One region of the Vibrio sp. VB16 genome, then DNA from elsewhere that is predicted to be linked to it. Evidence: predicted binding sites of a transcription regulator. Region 1 holds the regulator's gene; the other holds the start of a gene.

Region 1 (7,447 bases):
ACTAAATTACATTAATGGAAACAACAATCAGGAGAGACGACCCAATGAATATTCGTCCTTTACACGACCGTGTTATCGTTGAACGCAAAGAAGTTGAATCAAAATCTGCAGGTGGCATTGTTCTAACAGGTTCTGCTGCGGAGAAATCTACTCGCGGCACAGTTCTAGCGGTAGGCAATGGCCGTATTTTAGAAAACGGTACTGTTCAGCCTTTGGACGTTAAAGTTGGTGATACTATCATTTTCGCAGAAGGCTACGGCACTAAAACTGAGAAAATTGACGGTAAAGAAGTGTTGATCATGTCTGAAAATGACATCATGGCTATTGTTGAATAAGCAAGCGTTGAGTAATTCACTCTTAAACGACAAGCAATTAGAAATAGAATTTAGGAAAGGATATTAAAGATGGCTGCTAAAGACGTAAAATTTGGTAACGAAGCACGAATCAAGATGCTAGAAGGTGTTAACGTTCTGGCTGATGCGGTAAAAGTAACACTAGGACCAAAAGGTCGTAACGTGGTACTCGACAAATCTTTTGGTGCACCAACGATTACTAAAGATGGTGTATCTGTAGCGCGTGAGATTGAACTTGAAGACAAGTTCCAAAACATGGGCGCACAAATGGTTAAAGAAGTAGCATCTCAAGCAAATGATGCTGCTGGTGACGGTACAACAACGGCGACAGTACTTGCACAATCTATCATTACTGAAGGTCTTAAGGCCGTTGCTGCGGGTATGAACCCAATGGACCTTAAGCGCGGTATCGACAAAGCGGTTATCGCAGCGGTAGAAGAGTTGAAAGGGCTATCTGTTCCTTGTGCGGACTCTAAGGCTATCGCACAGGTTGCTACTATCTCTGCAAACGCAGATGATACTGTTGGTAACATCATTGCAGAAGCAATGGAAAAAGTTGGCCGTGACGGTGTTATTACCGTTGAAGAAGGTCAAGCGCTTCAAGATGAGCTAGATGTTGTAGAAGGCATGCAATTTGATCGCGGTTATCTATCGCCATATTTCATCACAAACCAAGAAGCGGGTTCGGTTGAACTAGAAAACCCATTCATTCTTCTTATCGACAAGAAAGTGTCTAATATTCGTGAACTACTTACAATATTAGAAGCCGTTGCAAAAGCATCTCGTCCACTGCTTATCATTGCAGAAGATGTAGAGGGTGAAGCATTAGCAACACTCGTTGTAAACAACATGCGTGGTATCGTGAAAGCAGCGGCCGTTAAAGCACCTGGTTTTGGTGATCGCCGTAAATCAATGCTTCAAGATATCGCAGTACTTACTTCTGGTACGGTTATCTCTGAAGAAATTGGTTTAGAACTTGAGAAAGCAACGCTAGAAGACCTTGGTCAAGCTAAGCGCGTTATTATCACTAAAGAGAACACAACGATCATTGACGGCCTTGGTCAAGAAGCAATGATTCAAGGGCGTGTATCTCAAATTCGTCAACAAATCGAAGAAGCAACGTCAGACTACGACAAAGAGAAGCTACAAGAACGTGTCGCGAAACTCGCGGGCGGTGTTGCAGTAATCAAAGTCGGTGCAGCAACTGAAGTTGAAATGAAAGAGAAAAAAGATCGCGTAGAAGATGCACTTCACGCTACTCGCGCAGCCGTTGAAGAAGGCGTTGTTGCTGGTGGTGGTGTTGCACTTATTCGTGCAGCATCGAAAGTCGTTGGCCTTGAAGGTGCTAACGAAGAGCAAAACGTAGGTATTCGCGTTGCACTTCGTGCTATGGAAGCGCCGTTGCGTCAAATCGTTGAAAATGCGGGCGACGAAGATTCTGTTGTTGCTAACAACGTTAAAGCTGGTGAAGGTAGCTACGGCTACAACGCGGCGACAGGCGAATACGGTGATATGATTGCAATGGGTATCCTAGACCCAACTAAAGTAACTCGTAGCGCGCTACAGTTTGCCGCATCGGTTGCTGGTCTTATGATCACAACAGAAGCGATGATTACCGATATGCCAGCTAAAGATTCAGGTGGAATGCCTGATATGGGCGGCATGGGTGGTATGGGTGGCATGCCAGGCATGATGTAAGAAGGATTTGGCTTCTCGTCACTGAATGTCTTGCTCTCAAGTCACACAGTTTAGAGAACCCTAAACCTTGTTATAGTAAAAACCGAAGTTTTATCGCTTCGGTTTTTTTGTGCGTGTAGAAAATGGTTTAATTACTGGTTAGGCTTAATATTAATTATAAATTAGAAGAGAAGTGACGAAGTGCAAAGTATTATCCGAATACGACCATATACCCCAGAGGACGCCTGTACGTTGAGAACGTTGTTTTTTGATACTGTGCGTAGTGTAAATAGAAAGGACTACTCTGAAAGGCAAATAGAAGCTTGGGCATCAGATGAAATTACGCTTGATAGTTGGCAGGCACTTCTGGATAAACTTGTGCCTTTTGTCGCCGAAATTGATAACAGGATAGTGGGTTATGCCGATCTCCAATCTGATGGATTGATTGGCCATTTTTATGTCGATCACAATCATCAAAGTATGGGGATTGCGGGTGCTTTAATGCAACAAATTTTCCAGCAAGGTAATAAAAGCAAAATTCGTCGACTTTATTCGCATGTCAGTATTACTGCGAAACCTTTTTTTGAACACTATGGTTTTAAGGTAGCAGAAGAGCGACAAGTGGATCTCAGAGGGCAAACACTCATTAATTATAGAATGGAACTGCAACTATAAACCAATGCGTATCTTTTCTTATGGCATAAAAAAAGCAGCGTAAACGCTGCTTTTTAATCAATGCTGTTTGTGACGGTATTAACGTGTACCGTAAACGACGATAGTTTTACCGTGAGCAGAAATTAAATTCTGTTCTTCAAGCATCTTAAGAATACGACCAACAGTTTCACGTGAACAACCTACAATCTGACCAATCTCTTGACGAGTGATCTTAATTTGCATGCCGTCTGGATGAGTCATCGCATCTGGTTGTTTTGCTAAGTTCAGAAGTGTTTGAGCAATACGTCCCGTCACATCTAAGAATGCTAAGTCACCAACTTTTTGACTAGTCGTTTGTAGACGGCTTGCCATTTGAGCTGAAAGACGCATTAAAATGTCAGGATTAACTTGAATAAGCTGGCGGAATTTCTTAAACGAAATTTCAGCTACTTCACATGGTGATTTAGCACGAACCCATGCAGTACGCTCTTGATCTTCTTCGAATAGACCTAGCTCACCGATGAAGTCTCCTTGGTTAAGGTAAGAAAGAATCATCTCTTTACCTTCTTCATCCTTGATAAGCACAGCTACAGAGCCTTTCACAATGTAATACAGAGTTTCCGCTTTTTCTCCAGCGTGGATAAGCGTACTTTTGGAAGGATATTTATGAATATGACAATGCGAAAGAAACCACTCTAACGTTGGATCGGTTTGAGGTTTACCAAGAACCATAATTATCTCACTATTATCTGTAGGGCCTGTGCCAGCAGCTTTCCTTTGCTGTGTCCCCGTATTATTGGTGACGTTAGCATAAGATTTTAAATTCATAGCTGCAAGCTACACATGTATATAGGTTAAGAATAGTATCCTTTTTTGCAGTCAATTTCTTGATTTTGATCGCCCTGATTTCCCGTTTCTCTAAGCAAAACTGTGCACATCATCACGGTATCAGAACTAAACTGCATTCAGGCTTAATTTTTAGCCGATTTTCCCAGTTTCTATTAATTGTTGTAGAACCGGTCTGATTATTAATTCCATAGCAAAACTCATTTTTCCTCCTGGAACCACCAGAGTGTTATGGCGAGAAACAAAAGAGCCATCAATCATGGCTAAAAGATAAGGAAAGTCTACATTCTTCATTCCACGTAATCGAATCACGACGAAGCTCTCGTCCAAACTGGGTATCGCTTTCGCATTCAGTGGGTTTGAAGTATCAACAGTCGGAACCCGTTGGAAGTTTATGTGCGTTCGAGAAAACTGAGGGGTAATGTAGTTAAGATAATCATCCATAGAACGAACGATGGAGTCGGTCACGGCTTCTCGTGAATGGCCTCTATCTCGCGTATCTCGTACAAATTTTTGGATCCACTCAAGGTTCACAATGGGGACCATGCCGATTAGCAAGTCAACATGTTGTGAAACATTTATATCACCATCGACAACAGCACCATGCAAGCCTTCATAAAAAAGAACATCGCTATCTTCTGCTAGGTCTTGCCAGGGAGTGAATGTGCCGGGCATCTGATTATAAGGCACGGCCTCATCAAAGGAATGTAAGTATCGTCTTACCTGACCTTGACCTTCATCGCCATACTTTCTAAAAAACTGTTCAAGGGCAGGGAAGTTATTGGCCTCTGCACCAAAGTAACTAATGTGTTTGCCTTGTTCTTTTGCTTTTCGAATTTCAATGTCCATTTCCGGGCGAGTAAATCGGTGAAAACTGTCACCTTCCACCCACGCGGCTTTCACGTCCATCATACTAAACATTTTTCTGAATGCTTCAGATGTCGTCGTTGTTCCTGCGCCAGATGAACCTGTAACTGCGATAATCGGATGTTTTGCTGACATGAGATTCCTTGTCGCTACATTGATGATAATGATGATAATGAAGATATGAAATTAGTGTATGAGATTCTATAAAAAGAATAAACGCTTTACTTTTTGTTATCAGAACTCGCGCTTGAGTTTTATATCGACGGTTTCGTGAAGCTCAGAAAAAACAATCACCGCTTCTCCTGTCTTAAGCTGGGTTCGTACCTGACTGACTTTATCGTCTAAGGTCGTTTCGCTTTGGCCGTAATCTGTCCCTTCTCTTAATACAAACTCTTTGATTAGATTTTCAAGCGTCTCGCTATCTATTTCTTGCCATGGAATGATCATAAAGCCTACTTTTATTCATGATGCGATGTGTTGGTAATATTTGGGTATTGCTTGTTCCAACCAAAAAACGGGTTTAGTCAAGGTTCCGGATAAAAAGCCCACATGACCACCTTGTTTAAAAAGGCGATAGTGTATATTTTTGTTTAATGGAAAGTTTGGTATTACCGCTTGAGTCATAAATGGGTCGTCTTCGGCATGAATGACCTGCAAAGGGATGTTGACCTTATTAATAACATGGATGCCAGAACATTGTTGATAATAATCGTTAGCATTTTTAAACCCATGTAACGGTGCCGTGATCATATCATCGAAGCCATAAAGCGTTTTTAAGGCCTTTAGATCCTGCGTTGAAACGCCAAGTTCCGACACTAGTTGATTCTGTTTCTGTAGCGCATTTTTCTTTAGAGAGGTTAAAAGATAGTTCCGATAAATCTTGGAAAACCCTTGTTCAATTCTTGATGAACATGCTGCTAAGTCAAGAGGTGCAGAGACGACGGTGGCCGCTTCTACTATAGGATCGTCATTGTATTTAGCCAAATAATTAACCAGCATGTTTCCGCCAAGCGATATACCAATGGCGACCTTCGGCTGATCTGGAAACCTGTTTTGTATATGCTCTAAAAAGAAACGAGGGTCCTCGATTTCACCTGAGTGATAGGCTCTCGCTAGCCGATTGGGTCTGCCGCTACAGCCTCGAAAATGCATCATGACAGATAGCCAACCCTGCTGAGAAAAAGCATGCATCAAGCCATTGGCGTATGGACTCTCGAAGCTGCCTTCTAAGCCATGGAAAAGGACAAAAATAGGCTTCTCTTTTGCCGTTGGACTGGTCCAATCTTCACTCCAAGCAAGATCAAGGAAGTCACCGTCTGGTGTTTCTAATGTCTGCCATTTAGCAGAAAAAAGCGGTTGTTTCCGAATCATTCTAGGAATAACAGTCTGTAGGTGAGGATTGGTTAACCCTCTTGCTGCGTTAAACTCGGTCATAAAGTAAAATCACTGATTGGGGTGCTCTCTAATAAGGCCTTCAATTTAATTAGCCCGACTTCTACCTGAGCTTGATCGATTGGTGAACTTAATGCAAGTCGTACGGCAGGAGGCACGTTGGCGGCTGGAGGCGTAAATAGTTCCGCTGACTTTACAATTACACCATTACATGCGGCTTCTTGGACAAAGTCGCTTAAGCGCCAATGGTCTGGCAATGTTAACCAAATGTGGAAGCAGTCGTGTGTGTATTGGAGTTGAAAATCAGATAAATAGATCAGCGCGAGTGTTAGCCTTCCTCTCATTTCAGTCCGGATATAATCTAAGGTATGTTCTAGCTTGTTGGAACGAAGCAGCTCACACGCTAATGCGGTAAGTAATGGGCTAATCATCCAGCTATGGTTTTGCAACGTAATACTAAGGTGTGGGTGCAGTTTAGTGGGGGGTTGAATGTAACCCACGCGTAACCCCGGGGCGAGACATTTGGAGAAAGCACCAATATGAATAACCTGCTCAGGTGCTAAGTTAACCATTGGTGGTGGGGCATCTGCGGGAAGAAGACCATTCACATCGTCTTCTATGACATATAGGTCATGTTGTTTACAGATGTCTAGTATAGCGATACGTCGCTCCAAGGACATGGTTGCTGTTGTAGGATTTTGTAATGTCGGGGTCAGATAGATAAATCGAGCTTGGAATTGCCGGCAAGCCGCCTCAAGCGCATGAGGAATAATTCCCTCTTCATCCATTTCAATACCTTTAACGGTTAGCTGCTTTTGTTTGGCTAAACTAATCAACCCTGGATAGGTAAGTTTTTCCGATAAAATAGTATCTCCCGCACGAGTGAATGCCTCAAATACCATCTGCATCCCATGCTGTGCACCAGAACAAAACAACAATCTGTCTGCGTCAAGTTTAACGCCATGTTCATTTAACCAATCAGCCACAATCTCTCTATGGGAGTCAATGCCCGTTGGTTTTTGATAGATCATAAACTGATTGAGTGCTTGGGGTGATTGAGCAACCTTCTCCATTGCATCTTTCAGCATATCGCTGCGGTCAAACATAGGGGGGATATTGAAGCCGAAATTGCATTCGTTTGAGTCATAGTTATCCCCTTGATCAAATGCCCAGTATGCCTTTTTTTTATCTACTACATAGGTCCCAGCACCGACTCGCGCTTCCACTAAGCCTTTTCGTTCAGCTTCGGAGTAAGCTCGTGTCACTGTACCAACGGTGACGCCTAATTTGTCGGCCAATAGACGATGGGTGGGTAGTTTATCGTTCGCCATTAAATGACCGGATTCAATCTGCTCAGCCAATCGCTCTGCGATTTGTTTGTATTTAGGCATTCTGTTTGTATCGGATAATTGAAAATCTATGATTGTCATGGTGACAATAAATCCTTTGATCTTTAGTTGATGCATTGTTATGGTCATTTTGTACGCAAAAAACGAGAAAATCAACCAATATTTGCAAATTGTACCGATACAATTTGCAAGGGATGAGGAACACTAAATGGAATGGCAATTTTTTATATCAATAGCGATGTTCGCGATTGTAATGACAGGAACTCCGGGACCAAATAACGTTATGTTAACGGCTTCAGGTGCCAACTT
Region 2 (7,447 bases), on a different replicon from region 1:
AACTGATGGTCTCTTTCCAAGGCCATATTTTCGGTAACGTTCCTATCATTAGCCCAGTCAAAAACATTAAGGTCGAATCTCTAAAAGATTTAAGCAGCCAAGAGAGTAGATGAGAAAATGTAAGCAAACCTAAAACGCAGCCAGCAACGAATAACAGAAGTATGTCTATTTGAATGGTTTTTGCTGCAGCAAGTATCGGCGCGTACATGCCTAGTAATAAAAGAATAAAGCTGCCTGAAATACCGGGCAAGATCATGGCACAGATAGCGATGGCGCCAGCGAAGACAAAATTGATGCTAGTTGGATCCATCTCTAGTGGTTTAAGTACGGTAATAAAGTACGCAAATGCGATACCGACTACGACAATAATACCGCGAACGATATCCTTTTTTTCAACCTGTTTAAGGATATGAAAAACAGAAACTAAGATGAGACCGAAGAAAAATGACCAGAGAGGGATAGGGTGATTAACGAGTAGCCAAGAGATCAGCTTGGCAAAGGTTAAAATACTGGTAATTATCCCACCAAAAAGGCTGATAAGAAAAAAGCCATTGATATGGTTAAATGCGACTTTAAATCCTTGTTGTTTCCATAGGATAAGTAGCCTTGGATTCACTCGTCGAATACTCTCAAGAAGAGTGTCATAGATACCGGTAATAAATGCAATGGTGCCGCCAGAAACGCCTGGTACCACATCCGCTGCGCCCATCGCCATACCTTTGAAAAAGGTGATTAAGTAATTCATTAATTGATAGATTCTGATTTAAGTAGCCAAAGAGTATACAAGAATTTTTGCAAGAGAGAAAAGAGTCCGTTCTTTATCGTTCTGCAACCTATCTCATAGCAATTTGCCTTAATTCGCAATATGCGATTTGCATTATGCGAATTAATGGGTCAAGTGAGTCTTAAGTAGGTTGAATTTAGAGCGAAACGATATATATAAATTTGGCACGCATGATGCATTAGTGTTAATGACCCTTCTTAAAGCCGAGGGTCACCTAGCCAACTGACGTTGTTAGTGAATAACTATTGTTCACAATATCTATTTACCAATCGCAATTATTGCGGTTGGTTTTTTTTATTAGAACGCCCACCAAAATGCCTGATAAAAATGCTTCTTTGCATTTGCTTCAATGATTAACCCATTGCTAGATATCAATTTATCAAAAGGCCAAGTCATGACCTCTTGTATCGATGCCCTCAATGCCGCCATATTGCTCAAGTGACGTTTATCAGAATAAGAAATTTTAAGATCTCGATTTATGCCATGAGCCCACGTGAGTATTTTCTGACCAACAGGAAGCGTGTCTTGTACTGCAAATAAATGGTCACTTAATATGAGAGTACGACTGTCTGGATCGCAGAACATGACCTTACGTGGTTGATCAAATCCCAATAGCGCCGTTTGAAATAGGTCATTTTTCCATGTTAAAGGTGCATAATTGGATAACGCGCCATCGAAATTAATATCTGAGCGTTTTTGTATCAGAGTGGGTGTCGCATAAAAAAGTGCGTCTGGGTAGGTGAGCCACCATTCGGATAGATACTGATGATAGCTTGGAGAGGCACAAATGACAGATTTGACAGAACCAAGTCTAGAGAGTTCGTGCTGCAGTTGTATGCCTAAATCGATAGGGTTGTGTATTACGATTGACCCATCTATCAGCCGAATGACCACCATTCTGTGCAGGTGCGATAAACCAAACTTGGTGTAGTACATATTGGCATACCATAGCCTATTTGATGTCCATTCCTTTAGAATCATTTGGTTTCCGTGATAGTAAAATTAGCGTTCCCATCCGTTTTGCCATTCCCGTGAAACGGAAATCGCGTAGTATGAGACCCCCACTTTCGTGGGGATAACCAGACCAAATAGAAAAGTGACGAAACCAGCTAAAAAACGCCGCACCTAACTATGGGAACGATTCTATCAATAACCCATTAGATTGAGCAAATTTTCGGCAGTTTCTATTGCTTCTTTTCTATTGGCTATATTCAGCTTTTGATAAAGATTACGAATGTGAGTTTTGATTGTTGTCCCTGCCACATCTAACTCTTGTGCAATTTGCTCGTTACTGAAACCAGAGTAGATCAAGCCTAATACCTGCCATTCTCGGTGGGTTAATGGACTGGTTCTAACCAACTCCGGAATATTCGGATGATTAAGAAGCTTGTCGATGAACTCCTCATCAAAATGAATTGAGCGGCTGCGCTGCTTACTCGATATGTCTTTTACAAGCTGTTGTGCTCTATGTTTTTCGAGATCGCCTAACGTTGATTTACTCATCAGCTTTTGTAGCAGGTGGTCAATAGAAGCACCATCAATTAAGAAGTTACCTATCATTCCCGTCTGATTTGTCATGCTTAATGCGGCTTTAAGCATATCGCTAGCCCGTTCATCATCGTTCTGTTTTATGGCAAGGATAGCATCCACAATAAGATTTCTGTTTATATCGGTGATGAGTTCTGAAGCTTCGGCTTCATTTTGTAAAAATGTTAAGCTTATTTTTGCCTCATCATATTGACCAACATAGATCTGTGCTCTGGTAATATTTCGCCATTGCAGCTGCAAAAAGTGGTTTTTTGCTTCAACTGGTCGATTTGCTTTTATTAACCATTGCTTCGTGGATTCGACATCGTTGCGTGCTTGCCAATAAAGTATTAAGGAGAGCGATGCGTTAGCTGTCCAGTCTAGGTGATAGGTTGACTGTTCCAATAGGTGTTCTATCTGTTCGATAAACCTTGCGGCTTTATCAAGTTCACCTCGGCCAATAGCAATACGAGCCAACATAGAATAGCTGTGTAAATGTTTACTAGGATCGGCCTTTCCTAGTACATCAATCCCTTTGTAAGCACACTCTTCTGCTTCGTCTAAGCGATTCCAACACCAGAGTATTTGCGCTCTAGAACGCAGCAGAAACTCGTGGAGAGGCAGTTGTTGAAGCTTCTGCTCTTCAATGAGTTTAAAGGCATTATCTTGCATCTCAAATGCGGCTTGTACAAATCCTTGTGCGACTAATATTTCACTTTGTTGTAACAGTGCCCACAATGCTTGATGATATAATTGATGTTGACGGGCCAGTTTCTCGGTTTGTTGCATCAGAGGCAATGCGCGATCTAATTTACCCAATACATGGTTAACTTCACCAACAATGGAAGTGGCAACAATCCGGCTACGATAGATAGTTGTATCTAACTGGCTCAATGCCAATTCAGCCAGTTCAAGAGCAAGGACAGGGTCATTTTTATTAATCGCAACTTGTGCGAGTAAGGCGTTTACTTGACCTTGGTCGTTAGTGCTGAGAATTATCTTTCTACTTTTCATCTCGGAAAGAGATATGGTTAACATATCTTCTACTTTATTGTATCGGTGCTGGCTCTGAGATAGCCACGCTCGCAATAGAGATAGCTTCATATTGCTATACAAAAAGTCTTTATCTAATTGATTGATCGCATTTTCCAATACAATCAGCTCGCCATGATTAAACATCTTCCAACCAGAGTTGGTTATGATCTTAGCAATAAGAGCGTCATCTTTTGCCTTTTGAGCATGACGAAGAGCTTGATATGGAATATCTAACTTAAGCCAGGCTACCGCGGCTTTTTGGTGCAACTCAACTTCTTCATTTGCGATGCGTGCTTTTCTTTGATGCGCAAGAAACTCGCCAAAGAGGTGGTGGAATCGGTACCAATCTTGCTCACCTTCTAAGTGATAGATAAAGAGTCCAAAACGATTGAGTGATTCAATCATGCCGAGGGAATCTTCCCTATCGGTGAGGTCTGTCACCAAGGCGTCATTAAATGTCTCTAGTACTGAACATTGCATCAGAAAATACTTCGTATCTTCATCGAGTAAATCAAAGACCTCTTCAATCAAGTAGTCCCATAAATGCGCATGGTTAAATTGAGAAACAGATTCTGCTGATTGCGCAAGTGTCCGCTTATGATGCTGTGCTTGTAGCGCGATCAATTGCAGAGCCGAAGGCCAACCTTCGACGTAGGTTTGTAAGTTTGAGGCCGTAGCATCATCGATGCCTTCAGAGACGCGCTGATTAAAAAAACGTGTTGTTTCTTCGGTGTCAAAGGCGAGTAAACCATTGTCGATTTCGATCATGAGATCTCTAACCCTTAGGTTAGCCGTTCCCAAAGGTGGTGTACTCCTACTAGTGACAACAAGTGTCATGTTGTCAGGCATGTTTTTTAAGAAAAAACGCATGGCTTCGTGGATCTCATCTGAATCGACAAGATGATAATCATCCAACACCACATAGAACTCATTGAAATAATCAGAGAGTTCAACAAAAACTTCGCCAAAGAGTGAATGAAGTGAGGAGAACTGTCGCCTCTCCGCCAATGTTTGCGAACTGGGACATTTTCCCTCTGTTGCTTTGTTGATAGCCTGAATGAAATAGTTCACAAAACGAGATGGGTCGTTATCACTCTCGTCTATGCTATACCAACCTACGGCACTTTTATTTGCCAACCACTGGGCAGCCATGGTGGTTTTGCCGTATCCCGCAGGCGAACGAAAAAGTACAAGCTTATAGAAAGGCGCTTGTTGCAGTAAATCGAGTACTCGTGGTCTGACTATCGCGTTATGCAAACGACCGGGTCTAGTTAATTTTGAAGGTATCAACATATTTATATTCAATGAGTTATTTTGAACTGGGTGAGTCACCCGGCTCTTGGTATTTAGACAGTAAAAAGGGCTACTTATACGCCTATTTTTCTCGGTTAAGTTAATCCTACGTTAAGGGTCCCCCTGTCGTACATGACTATTCTCAAATATGTATGACCCAGCGCATGTAAATGATCATCTACGCCCCATAATTGAGTCATTTGTCACATAATGACTAGGATATGATGTAATTAATTATTTCATCTGTACATATTAGTACGGCTGAAACAATTCTAAGCTTTAATTATTTTGTGACCAAATCGACATATTTTAGTTACTTTTTTCGATAGGTCATTTTTAGCCGATTTATGGCTAATTGAGGTAAAGAGATGTACACGTGAGCTGAATCACTTAAGTTTATTAAATTAACCGTAGTAGTGTGATTTAGATCTTGAATTGTGTAGGAGTAGGTATCTACGCCCTAACTACTCCTCCTCCGATACCACGTTTATGGGAGGATGTTCTGCTACTTAAGTCAATGCAGGATATGCCACAGATAAATTGATAATTAATGAGATTTCGCTATGAAACCAACTCAACAAAAGAAATTTGATAAAGCCTCTTTCCAAGCTAATGTTAAGAAACATCTAAGTGCAACTTATGCGACCACAATAGAACACGCTGACTCTCGTGCTTGGTACCTAGCAATGGGACGCGCATTGGCTGAATTGACCACACTTGACCTATTAGAAACGGAAAATGACAAGGCTATTCAAAACGCGAAGAGCGTTAACTATCTTTCTCTAGAATTTTTAATCGGTCGCCTAACAGGTAATAACCTGATTAGTATGGGTTTGTACGGGCAAATTACAGACGCGATGACTGAACTTGGTCAGAACCTTTCTGACCTGCTTGAAGAAGAACGAGACCCATCACTAGGTAATGGTGGTTTGGGTCGTCTTGCTGCATGTTTCATGGATTCGTGTGCAGCTCAAGAATTTCCAACCATTGGATATGGCCTTCATTATGAATATGGTCTATTCAAACAATCTTTTGAACAAGGTCATCAAAAAGAAGCACCTGACGCATGGCGCGGTGTTGAAGGCTACCCATGGGAAGTTGCTCGTCCTGAATATGCACAGCAAATTGGTTTTTATGGCCATGTTGATTCTGAGTTTGTTAACGGTGTAGAAAAACGTCGTTGGGTACCAGGTATGCAAGTTCAAGGTATGCCTTGGGATCTTCCAATCGTCGGTTACGAAAGTAATACGGTTTATCCATTGCGCCTTTGGGAATGTCGTGCAATTGCCCCGTTCTCCCTAGAAAGTTTTAACAATGGTGATTACTTTGAAGCACAGCATGCGCTGATCGACTCGGGTAACATTACTAAAGTTCTTTATCCAAACGATAACCACGAAAAGGGTAAAACACTTCGTCTAATGCAGCAGTATTTCCACAGTGCAGCATCAATGGCAGACATTCTACGTCGTCATGACGCGGCGGGTCATAAAATAGCCGACTTACCTAAATATGAGACCATTCAGCTTAACGATACGCATCCAACGATCGCTATTCCTGAATTGATGCGTATTCTGATGGATGAGCGTGATCTTTCTTGGGATGCCGCATGGGCTATTTGTTCAAAAACGTTTGCTTATACAAACCATACGTTATTGCCAGAAGCACTGGAAACGTGGAGTGAATCACTTATTCAGCGTCTTCTTCCTCGTCATATGGAAATCATCTATCAGATTAACCACCTATTCCTAGCCGATGTACGTGCTAAGTGGCCAGGTGATGTTGAAAAACAACGTAAGCTTTCTATTATCCAAGAAGGTTTCCACCGCATGGTGCGTATGGCAAATCTATGTGTTGTTGGTTCATACGCGGTAAACGGTGTTGCGGCTCTTCACTCTGCACTGGTTAAGCGCGATCTATTCCCTGAGTTCAATGAGCTATATCCAAACAAGCTACAAAACGTAACGAACGGTGTGACTCCTCGTCGTTGGTTGAAGTTCTGTAACCCAGGCCTTTCGGACTTAATCTCTGAGAAAATTGGTACAGAGTGGCCCGCCGATCTTGACCAGTTGACACAAGTAGCAGAATTTGCGGAAGATAAAGCGTTCCAAAAACGATACATGGCTGTTAAGAAAGAAAACAAGCAGCGTTTAGCCAACTGGGTACAAGAAAACATGGGTATTGAACTTGATACCAATGCCATCTTTGATGTCCAGATTAAGCGTCTTCATGAATACAAACGTCAGCATCTAAACTTGCTGCACATTCTATCTTTGTATCATCGTTTATTGAACGATCCGACATTTGATATGGCACCACGTGTTGTATTTTTTGCAGCAAAAGCGGCGCCGGGTTACCACCTTGCTAAAGAGATTATTTACGCGACAAACAAAGTGGCAGAGAAGATCAACAATGACAAACGTGTTAATCACAAGCTCAAAGTTGTATTTATCCCAGATTACCGTGTAAGCATGGCGGAAATCATTATTCCTGCTGCTGACGTCTCCGAGCAAATCTCTACCGCAGGTAAAGAAGCGTCTGGTACAGGCAACATGAAGATGGCTCTAAACGGCGCGTTAACTATTGGTACGATGGATGGTGCAAACGTGGAGATTCGTGAAGAAGTAGGTGATGAAAATATCTACATCTTTGGCTTGGATGTTGATGGTGTGGAAGCTCTACGAGCGAGTGGCTATAACCCATTTGACTACTACAACTCAGATCCATTATTGAAAGCATCATTGGATCTACTTCTGAGCGATGAGTTCACACCAGGCCAACCCGGCAAGCTTCGTGCGACATTTGACAGCT

What was found. The regulator CRP, encoded in region 1, controls carbon source genes, mostly activating them, when cyclic AMP is high. The targets are predictions, from matches to a motif close to TGTGANNNNNNTCACA.
Region 2: the regulator CRP is predicted to act here: its motif matches at 4,832-4,847, upstream of malT (HTH-type transcriptional regulator MalT).

The regions. Positions count from the first base shown of each region.
Region 1 covers NZ_CP087590.1:3,362,533-3,369,979, reverse strand. Annotated here, with positions in the region: gene IUZ65_RS15355 (co-chaperone GroES) at 45-335, shown strand; gene groL (chaperonin GroEL) at 405-2,051, shown strand; gene IUZ65_RS15345 (GNAT family N-acetyltransferase) at 2,241-2,705, shown strand; gene crp (cAMP-activated global transcriptional regulator CRP) at 2,784-3,416, opposite strand; gene IUZ65_RS15335 (phosphoribulokinase) at 3,663-4,532, opposite strand; gene IUZ65_RS15330 (YheU family protein) at 4,632-4,844, opposite strand; gene IUZ65_RS15325 (hydrolase) at 4,860-5,831, opposite strand; gene IUZ65_RS15320 (aminotransferase-like domain-containing protein) at 5,828-7,219, opposite strand; gene IUZ65_RS15315 (LysE family translocator) at 7,347-7,447, shown strand, end outside.
Region 2 covers NZ_CP087591.1:770,907-778,353, reverse strand. Annotated here, with positions in the region: gene IUZ65_RS19950 (DUF368 domain-containing protein) at 1-745, opposite strand, end outside; gene IUZ65_RS19945 (hypothetical protein) at 1,082-1,765, opposite strand; gene malT (HTH-type transcriptional regulator MalT) at 1,931-4,639, opposite strand; gene IUZ65_RS19935 (glycogen/starch/alpha-glucan phosphorylase) at 5,203-7,447, shown strand, end outside.